4 regions of the Pseudomonas sp. KB_15 genome follow, and region 3 is predicted to be linked to each of the others. Evidence: predicted binding sites of a transcription regulator. Region 3 holds the regulator's gene; each other region holds the start of a gene.

Region 1 (2,203 bases), on a different contig from region 3:
CCCGGCACGCCGAGCATCGACTCCGGGTTGAAAGCCAGCGGATCGAGGAAGGCGTCATCGAGGCGACGATAAATCACGTCGACCGCTTTCGGCCCGTCGGTGGTGCGCATGTAGACCTTGTCGTCACGCACGAACAGGTCCGCGCCCTCCACCAGTTCCACGCCCATTTCCCGTGCCAGGAACGCATGCTCGAAGAACGCACTGTTGAAGCGTCCCGGCGTCAGCACCACCACGCTCGGGTTATCGATCGGGCTTGAGCTTTTCAGGGTGTCGAGCAGCAGGTTCGGGTAGTGGTCGATGGGGGCAATGCGTTGCGCCGCGAACAGCTCGGGGAACAGGCGCATCATCATCTTGCGGTCTTCGAGCATGTAACTGACGCCGCTCGGTGTACGCAGATTGTCTTCGAGCACGTAATACGTGCCGTCACCGTCGCGCACCAGATCGACACCGGAAATGTGCGAATAGATATCGCGGTGCAGATCCAGGCCCTGCATTGCCAACTGATACTGCTCGTTGGCCAGCACCTGCTCGGCCGGAATGATGCCGGCCTTGATGATGCGCTGCTCGTGATAGAGGTCGGCGAGGAACATGTTCAACGCCTTGACTCGCTGGATGCAACCGCGCTCGACAATCCGCCATTCGCTGGCGGGGATGCTGCGCGGGATGGTATCGAATGGAATCAGGCGCTCTGTGCCCTGCTCGTCCCCGTAGAGCGTGAAGGTAATCCCGGCGCGATGAAACAGCAGATCGGCCTCGCGTCGCCGTTGTGCCAGAAGCTCGTCAGGCGTCTCGGCCAGCCAACGGGCAAACTCCCGATAGTGCGGGCGGACCTGGCCGCCGGCATCGTACATCTCATCAAAATAGGTGCGGATCATGCCGTACTCCTTGTCACTCGGACGTCCAGACCTTCGCAAGGCCCGTGCCATCGGCATAAACGCTTAAATTTCAATCGGTTGGATAATCAAGACGCACTCACCGCACCAATCCTGTGCGACAAATGCCCCAACCTGATTGCCCCCGCTTCATTGCAAGGCGTAGTGGTCGCCTATCACCAGCATAGCCAGAGTTGATTTCACTGCCCGGCAATGGGTGCGGATAATCCGGGCATTCGCTGAAAAGCTCACCGGACTTCCCTTTTAGCCGCCTGCCCAGGCGGCTTTTTTTTGCTGGTTTTCAACGCCCACAAATGAAAACGGCCAACCCGAAGGTCAGCCGTCATTGCCAATTGTCACTGTTCATAAGGTTATGCGAGTCGCCCTCGTACCTCCTGTTTCACACCCCAGCCTTCGATAATGCCGCCCAACGGCTCGACCACCGCTTCGAAACCCTGTTCGAAGTCGCCGATGTCGTCGTAGGTGGCATACATGACTTTGCTCAACTCCAGCGCCCAGGCGCCGTCGTCGCGCACACTGACTTGCGCATTCAGGGATTCACCACGGTGGAAATGACCTGCCGCCCTGCGTGCCCGCTCCTCGTCCGGGAAAATGGCGTAGAACTCGATGGGATGAAACCGCGAAAAGTCAAAACCGCCTTCTTTCATGCGGCGCAGCACGCTGCTGCTGATGTCTTCTTGATAGGCTGTGCTCATGAAACGTCCTCCTCAAAACGATGGATAGACTTTCCGTACTCCCTCACCCGCAACCGAACAGCGCGAGCGACGGCAACCAATGAGCCGGCGGGAAACAAGCATGGAGCTGACAAGACCAGACCTTAGCGATTCAATCGCTGATCTCGCTTGCAGAGTAGCCTCAAGATAGAGCCTCTGCCAAGGTCTGGATGTGAATGCGACAGGTGTCGTTCAGATTGGAGTAATGCCGAGGATTTCAATGCTGTTCTGGAACTTGAGTTCTTTGACGCACGCATCGGCGGTCCGCCCCTCCAGATCGTTCAGATCCAGTTCGGCGACGACAGGAAGAAACCGGGCCTTGATGAGCCTGGCGGCATGCTCGTAGTCCGGGCGCTCGATGCACTCGAACACTTCGTCGACGGTTTCGCCATGATCATCCACGAAAGTGACCTTCCACTTTTGCATTGGAGCCTCCTCGATAAAACCCATGGATGGGCTTACATACTGGTCTGACGCCATCGCGAGCAGGCTCGCTCCTACAGGGTTTTAGTCGTTGCTTGGCTTGTTCACTGCCTGCAATACGTATTGCGGCAAGGCGAACGCGCCAATGTGAATTTCAGGATTGTAGTAGCGGGT
Region 2 (2,203 bases), on a different contig from region 3:
GAACAACTCTGACTCGATCAACTGCTCGGGGATCGCCGCGCAGTTGATTTCAACGAACGGCGTGTTGGCGCGCAGGCTGTTGCTGTGCAGTTCGTGGGCGAACATGGTTTTACCCACGCCACTCTCACCCAGCAACAGTACCGTCGCGTTGGTGCCCGCCACCCGCAAGATCTTGTGCATGGCGATGTGGTAGGCGGCGGAGCTGCCCACCGGGCGGTCGAAATCGGTTTGCGCGGTCCGGCTGTCCTCCAGGCCGAAGGGCGAAGGTGTGGGCAGGGTGGTGGCCTTGACCGGTTTGGTCGGCTGCGCTCGGCGATGATCGGTGACCCGTGGCTGAAAATACTTGAGATCGTCTTCAGTGTTGTCCCAGTCCTCAACCGGCTTGACGATGACCCTGCAGCGGTTATGTCCGCAGCCTTGACACTCCATTTCCCGGGCCAGCAAGTGGCGCCCCATCAGGCGGCTCATGAAACCTGAGCTGTAGCCAACTTCCATCCAGCAAATGGGGTCAGTGCTGACGCCGTTGGCGGTGATATGCACATCACTCTCGACCGAACGTTTCCAGGTGAACTCACCGTACTTGAAACCCTTGGCCTGATCGAACTCGATGCACACCGGTTCGACTTCGACGATACCCGATAGGGCGTGCAACTGGCCACCTGCGGCGCAGATATCCAGTTCATTGCCAGTGCCACGGGCCTGGATCGCCAGATCAGCATCACGTTGACCCGTCAGGTAACCGACCCGGGTCAACAAACCGCGGGTGAATTCCACGCCGTTGCTTTCCAGCAGTTCCTGACGCAATGCGCCAAAGGCTTCGACGTGCATGAGCATCATGCGTTTATCGCCCAGCCAGATCAGACCTTCCTTGGGGTTGAAATAGAGTCGATCGACCAAGTCCTGCATGTCCGGAAAACGCAGGTCAGTGATGATGTTGATGCCCTGTCGGCTTCGTGATTGGCGGGGGCGCTCGGTGTCATCGATCGGGGAAGTAGTCATCTGATGAGCCCATGTTTTTTATTTATTGAAGGCAAAATCGATGCCGGACGGTCGCCAATGGCCGCCGGCGCTGATGCTTGAGGTGGTTGCTACGGTATCGCTTACTGGGGTTCTCGCAAGGTTTTTCTTTGCACAACGGCGATTCACGAAAATCCTTACATGAAATTCATAACATTCTGAATTTTCGTATGTCGCGGGAGGTTCGCTCGCAGAGCACTTGGGGTGTCTAAAGTTCGCAATGCCATAAATAACGCCTTGAATATAAAGGAGTATTTATTTGGTTTGAGTGAGTTTCAACGTCTGGCACAGCGCTTGCTCTTGTCCTGTCAGCACTGCTCATCAACGGGTACACCCCGTAGAGCAGCAAGACAAAAACAACAAGAGGTACAGGCAAGTGGCAGAAATTCACTCGTTGGCCTATGCAGGATTTGGTGTAAGCGACCTCGATAAATGGCAGTGGCTGGCCACGGACATTATCGGCATGCAAGTCGCCAGCCGCGATGAGCAGGGTCTGACCTTGCGCATGGATGAATACGCCCAGCGGTTCTTCCTGGAGAAGAATCCGATTGACGACATTCTGGTGGCTGGCTGGCAGCTGCGCTCGGAGCAGGAGCTGGAAAGCTATGTTGCCGAGCTGCGCGACAAAGGCGTCCAGGTTGAGCAACTGTCCAGGGAGCTGTTGCAGCGTCGCCGGGTTGAAAAGGCCTACAGCTGCCAGGACCCGAACGGTTTTACCCACGAGTTTTTCTTTGGCCATGCCGAAGCGGGCCTGAACGATGTGTTCCATTCAACTGTGCTCAAGGGCGGATTCGTCACTGGCGAACTGGGCATTGGTCACATCCTGCCGTTTGCCAAGAACGGCCCACAGACCGTGAAGTTCTATACCGACGTGCTGAAGCTGCGAGTCAGCGACTACATTCGCGAGGATGTGCAGCCGGGCATGGTGGTCGACGCCACCTTCTTTCACACCGCCACTGGCCGTCACCACTCCATTGCCACCGCTCAGGCCCCCGCGCCGAAGGTGCTGAACCATTTCATGGTGCAGGTCCAGAACATGGACGACGTTGGCATGGCCTACGACCGCTGCGTCAAGGCGGGTATCCCGATCATTCTTGAATTGGGTCATCACCCGAACGACAAGACCTTTTCTTTCTATGCCCAGACCCCTTCGGGTTTCAACTTCGAAATGGGTTGGGGCGGCGTG
Region 3 (2,203 bases):
AATTCCACATCAGCCACATCCGCGACAACCTCGGCATGAGCCTGTCCGGAGGTGAGCGCCGTCGCGTGGAAATCGCCCGCGCCCTGGCCACCAATCCGAAATTCATCCTCCTCGACGAACCCTTCGCCGGTGTCGACCCGATTTCGGTTGGCGATATCAAACAGATCATCTACCACCTCAAGGCCAAAGGCATTGGCGTGCTGATCACCGACCACAACGTCCGTGAAACCCTGGATATCTGCGAAACGGCCTATATCGTCAACGACGGCCAGTTGATCGCCGAAGGTGACGCCGAAACCATCCTGGCCAACAGCCTGGTCAAGGAAGTGTACCTGGGCCATGAGTTCCGCCTGTAAGCGCTGAAGCAGTCATGGCGGATGCCAGACCGCGGTAACGATAAAAATCAACAATTTTTTATTGTTACAGTGGTCTAGGCAAACACTTCAGTTTCAGGCATATAATTTGCTTATGTTTGGCGCCTCGGCGCCCTGTAGTGGATGGCGCATGTGCGCCGGCGAATAAGGTGTTAAGCCCCTGCCATGAAACCATCGCTAGTCTTGAGAATGGGCCAGCAGCTGACGATGACACCGCAGCTGCAACAGGCCATCCGCCTGCTCCAATTGTCGACCCTGGACCTGCAACAGGAAATCCAGGAGGCCCTGGAGTCCAATCCGATGCTCGAACGCCAGGAAGAAGGCGACGACTTCGACAATTCCGACCCCTTGGCCGACAATACCGAACAAAAGCCCAATACTGACATCCAGGAACCCTCTTACCAGGAAAGCGCCCCGACGGTTGACAGCCTCGATGAGGGCGACTGGAACGAGCGCATCCCCAACGAACTCCCCGTCGACACCGCGTGGGAAGACGTTTACCAGACCAGCGCCAGCAGCCTGCCCAGCAACGATGATGACGAGTGGGACTTCACCACCCGCACCTCGGCCGGCGAAAGCCTGCAAAGCCACTTGCTGTGGCAACTGAACCTGGCCCCGATGTCCGACACCGATCGCCTGATCGCCGTGACCCTGATCGACTGCATCAACAATCAGGGCTACCTGGACGAAACCCTCGAGGAAATCCTCGAAGCCTTCGATCCGGAACTGGACATCGAACTGGACGAAATCGAAGCCGTCCTGCACCGCATCCAGCAATTCGAGCCCGCCGGCATCGGCGCCCGCAACCTGGGCGAATGCCTGCTGCTGCAATTGCGCCAGCTGCCCGCCAAAACCCCTTGGCTGGCCGAGGCCAAGCGCCTGGTCACCGATTACATCGACCTGCTTGGCAGCCGCGACTACAGCCAGTTGATGCGCCGCATGAAGCTCAAGGAAGATGAACTGCGCCAGGTGATCGAACTGGTCCAGAGCCTCAATCCGCGCCCGGGCTCTCAGATCGAGTCCGCCGAAGCCGAGTATGTCGTTCCTGACGTTATCGTGCGCAAGGACAATGAGCGCTGGCTGGTGGAGCTGAATCAGGAGTCAGTGCCACGGCTGCGGGTCAACGCCCAGTACGCCGGATTCGTGCGCCGCGCCGACACCAGCGCCGACAACACGTTCATGCGCAATCAGTTGCAGGAGGCCCGCTGGTTCATCAAGAGCCTGCAAAGCCGTAATGAAACCCTGATGAAGGTGGCCACCCAGATCGTCGAGCATCAGCGCGGTTTCCTCGAGTATGGCGACGAAGCCATGAAGCCCCTGGTCCTGCATGACATCGCCGAAGCGGTCGGCATGCATGAGTCGACGATTTCACGGGTGACCACCCAGAAGTTCATGCACACCCCCCGGGGCATTTATGAACTGAAATACTTTTTCTCCAGTCACGTAAGCACCTCCGAAGGCGGCGAATGCTCGTCCACGGCGATCCGCGCGATCATCAAAAAACTGGTTGCTGCGGAAAATCAGAAAAAGCCGTTGAGTGACAGCAAGATCGCTGGTTTACTGGAGGCACAAGGCATTCAGGTGGCTCGCCGCACCGTCGCCAAGTACCGCGAATCCCTCGGGATCGCGCCTTCGAGCGAACGCAAGCGGTTGATGTAGGGCCACGCCACAGCGTTCCAGTGGTAGATCATCTGGTCTACCGCTTTATGCACTGGCAACGAAGGAGAAGCTGTATGCAAGTCAACATCAGTGGACACCAACTGGAAGTGACCGAACCTCTTCGCACCTACATCGGCGAAAAACTCGAACGATTGGAGCGACATTTCGAC
Region 4 (2,203 bases), on a different contig from region 3:
TCCGGGACGAAGCGCGCAACATCATACGCTTCAATACTACGCCCATATGACTGTTATCGACTTTGCCGAGAATTTCGCCCAGCACTTCCTCGAACGGCACACTGACAAATAGCACGCGTTGGGAGCTGCCGTACTTCTTCCAGATGAAATGCGCGACTTCCATGACGCCCAGTTCGTGGGCACGTCCGCCCAGATTGAAGAAGCAGAAGTGCGCCATCAGGCCACGGCGCATGATCTGGTAGGCCGCAACGGTGGAATCGAAGCCGCCGGACATCAGCACCAGCGTCTGTTCCAGGGCGCCCAGCGGATATCCGCCGATGCCGTTGTGCTGACTGTGGATCACGAACAACCGTTGGTCGCGAACTTCGATTCGGACTTCGATTTCCGGTTTTTTCAGGTCGATCCCGGCGGCACCGCACTGACGACGCAACTGGCTGCCGACATATTTCTCAATATCTATCGAGCTGAATGGGTGCTTGCCGGCGCGTTTGCAACGCACCGAGAAAATCTTCCCGGCCAGTGCATCACCGTAGTGCTGCTTGCACTTCTCAACGATGTCGTCGAAATCGCCCAGCGGGTATTCATCGATTTGCAGGAAATGCGCGATGCCCGGCATGCAGCTCAGGCGCTCGCCCATCTCCTTCAAGGCCTTGGGGTCGCTGACGCGGGTTTCCAGCTCGAGGTTGTCCCACACGCCGTTCACCACCACGGCCGGGTCCAGATCGCGGAGCACGGCACGGATGTTCTTGGCCAATTGACGGATGAAACGCATCCGTACCGGGCGGCTCTTGATGGTGATCTCGGGGAAGACTTTTACGATTAATTTCATGGAAACAGCGCGCGCATGGCCTGCCGAAAAAGGGGGGCGCGGATTATAGCGGAAATTGCTCAAGGTTTAACCAGTTAATGTGCAGAAGGTTTCGCACGCACCAAAACAGGTCATTTATTGAAATGAACGCCACATTGTAGGGCAGGATTTTCCGCTTTAAGGTACTTTTCCGCCTGACAGGCGTGAAATTGGGGCAAAAAACCCATGGTGGGGCACTGGCATGCAATTTGCTCCCTTGTGAGGCAGGTTGCCTTGGCAGAGTATTCGCGCCGGCATCACCCACATTTAAGGGCATCCATTACTAGCCCGAAGCCACCCGGAGGACACTATGTCGAAGTCGGTTCAACTCATCAAAGATCATGACGTCAAGTGGATTGATCTGCGCTTCACGGACACCAAAGGCACTCAGCACCACGTGACCATGCCGGCTCGCGATGCGCTGGATGACGACTTCTTCGAAGTCGGCAAAATGTTCGACGGTTCCTCCATCGCTGGCTGGAAAGGCATCGAAGCCTCCGACATGATCCTGATGCCGGACGACTCCACCGCTGTTCTGGATCCGTTCACCGAAGAACCGACCCTGATCCTGGTCTGCGACATCATCGAGCCTTCGAGCATGCAAGGCTACGATCGCGACCCACGTGCGATCGCCAAGCGCGCCGAAGAGCACCTGAAAGCCACCGCTATCGGTGACACTGTGTACGCCGGTCCAGAGCCAGAGTTCTTCATCTTCGACCAGGTCAAGTTCAAGTCCGACATTTCCGGCTCCATGTTCAAGATCTACTCTGAACAAGGTTCGTGGATGTCCGACCAGGACATCGAAGGCGGCAACAAAGGCCACCGCCCAGGCGTCAAAGGCGGCTACTTCCCGGTTCCACCGTTCGACCACGACCACGAAATCCGTACCTCCATGTGCAACGCACTGGAAGAAATGGGCCTGACCGTCGAAGTTCACCACCACGAAGTGGCGACTGCCGGCCAGAACGAAATCGGCGTCAAGTTCAACACCCTGGTGAAGAAAGCCGACGAAACCCAAACCCTGAAGTATGTCGTGCACAACGTAGCCGATGCCTACGGCCGCACCGCGACCTTCATGCCTAAGCCTCTGTACGGCGACAACGGCTCGGGTATGCACGTACACATGTCCATCTGGAAAGATGGCAAGAACACCTTCGCAGGCGAAGGCTATGCCGGTCTGTCCGATACCGCTCTGTACTTCATCGGCGGCATCATCAAGCACGGCAAGGCCCTGAACGGCTTCACCAACCCGGCGACCAACTCCTACAAGCGTCTGGTTCCAGGCTTCGAAGCTCCAGTGATGCTGGCCTACTCGGCTCGCAACCGCTCCGCTTCGATCCGTATTCCTTACGTGTC

What was found. Region 3 encodes sigma-54, which starts transcription at its own class of promoters, with help from an activator protein. Its sites were predicted from a motif close to ANTGGCATNNANNTTGCTNT; they were not measured.
Region 1: a site for sigma-54 is predicted at 908-927, ahead of AB4Z35_RS16555 (circularly permuted type 2 ATP-grasp protein). Genes of this name have one in related genera too.
Region 2: a site for sigma-54 is predicted at 1,028-1,047, ahead of AB4Z35_RS08450 (sigma 54-interacting transcriptional regulator). Genes of this name have one in related genera too.
Region 4: a site for sigma-54 is predicted at 1,044-1,063, ahead of glnA (type I glutamate--ammonia ligase). Genes of this name have one in related genera too.

The regions. Positions count from the first base shown of each region.
Region 1 covers NZ_JBFREX010000017.1:176,005-178,207, reverse strand. The annotation lists gene AB4Z35_RS16555 (circularly permuted type 2 ATP-grasp protein) at 1-875, opposite strand, end outside; gene AB4Z35_RS16550 (ribonuclease E inhibitor RraB) at 1,244-1,588, opposite strand; gene AB4Z35_RS16545 (hypothetical protein) at 1,799-2,032, opposite strand; gene speE (polyamine aminopropyltransferase) at 2,114-2,203, opposite strand, start outside.
Region 2 covers NZ_JBFREX010000005.1:59,719-61,921, reverse strand. The annotation lists gene AB4Z35_RS08450 (sigma 54-interacting transcriptional regulator) at 1-999, opposite strand, end outside; gene AB4Z35_RS08445 (VOC family protein) at 1,394-2,203, shown strand, end outside.
Region 3 covers NZ_JBFREX010000001.1:493,301-495,503, forward strand. The annotation lists gene lptB (LPS export ABC transporter ATP-binding protein) at 1-356, shown strand, start outside; gene AB4Z35_RS02235 (RNA polymerase factor sigma-54) at 540-2,033, shown strand; gene hpf (ribosome hibernation-promoting factor, HPF/YfiA family) at 2,108-2,203, shown strand, end outside.
Region 4 covers NZ_JBFREX010000002.1:347,927-350,129, forward strand. The annotation lists gene thiI (tRNA uracil 4-sulfurtransferase ThiI) at 1-829, opposite strand, end outside; gene glnA (type I glutamate--ammonia ligase) at 1,158-2,203, shown strand, end outside.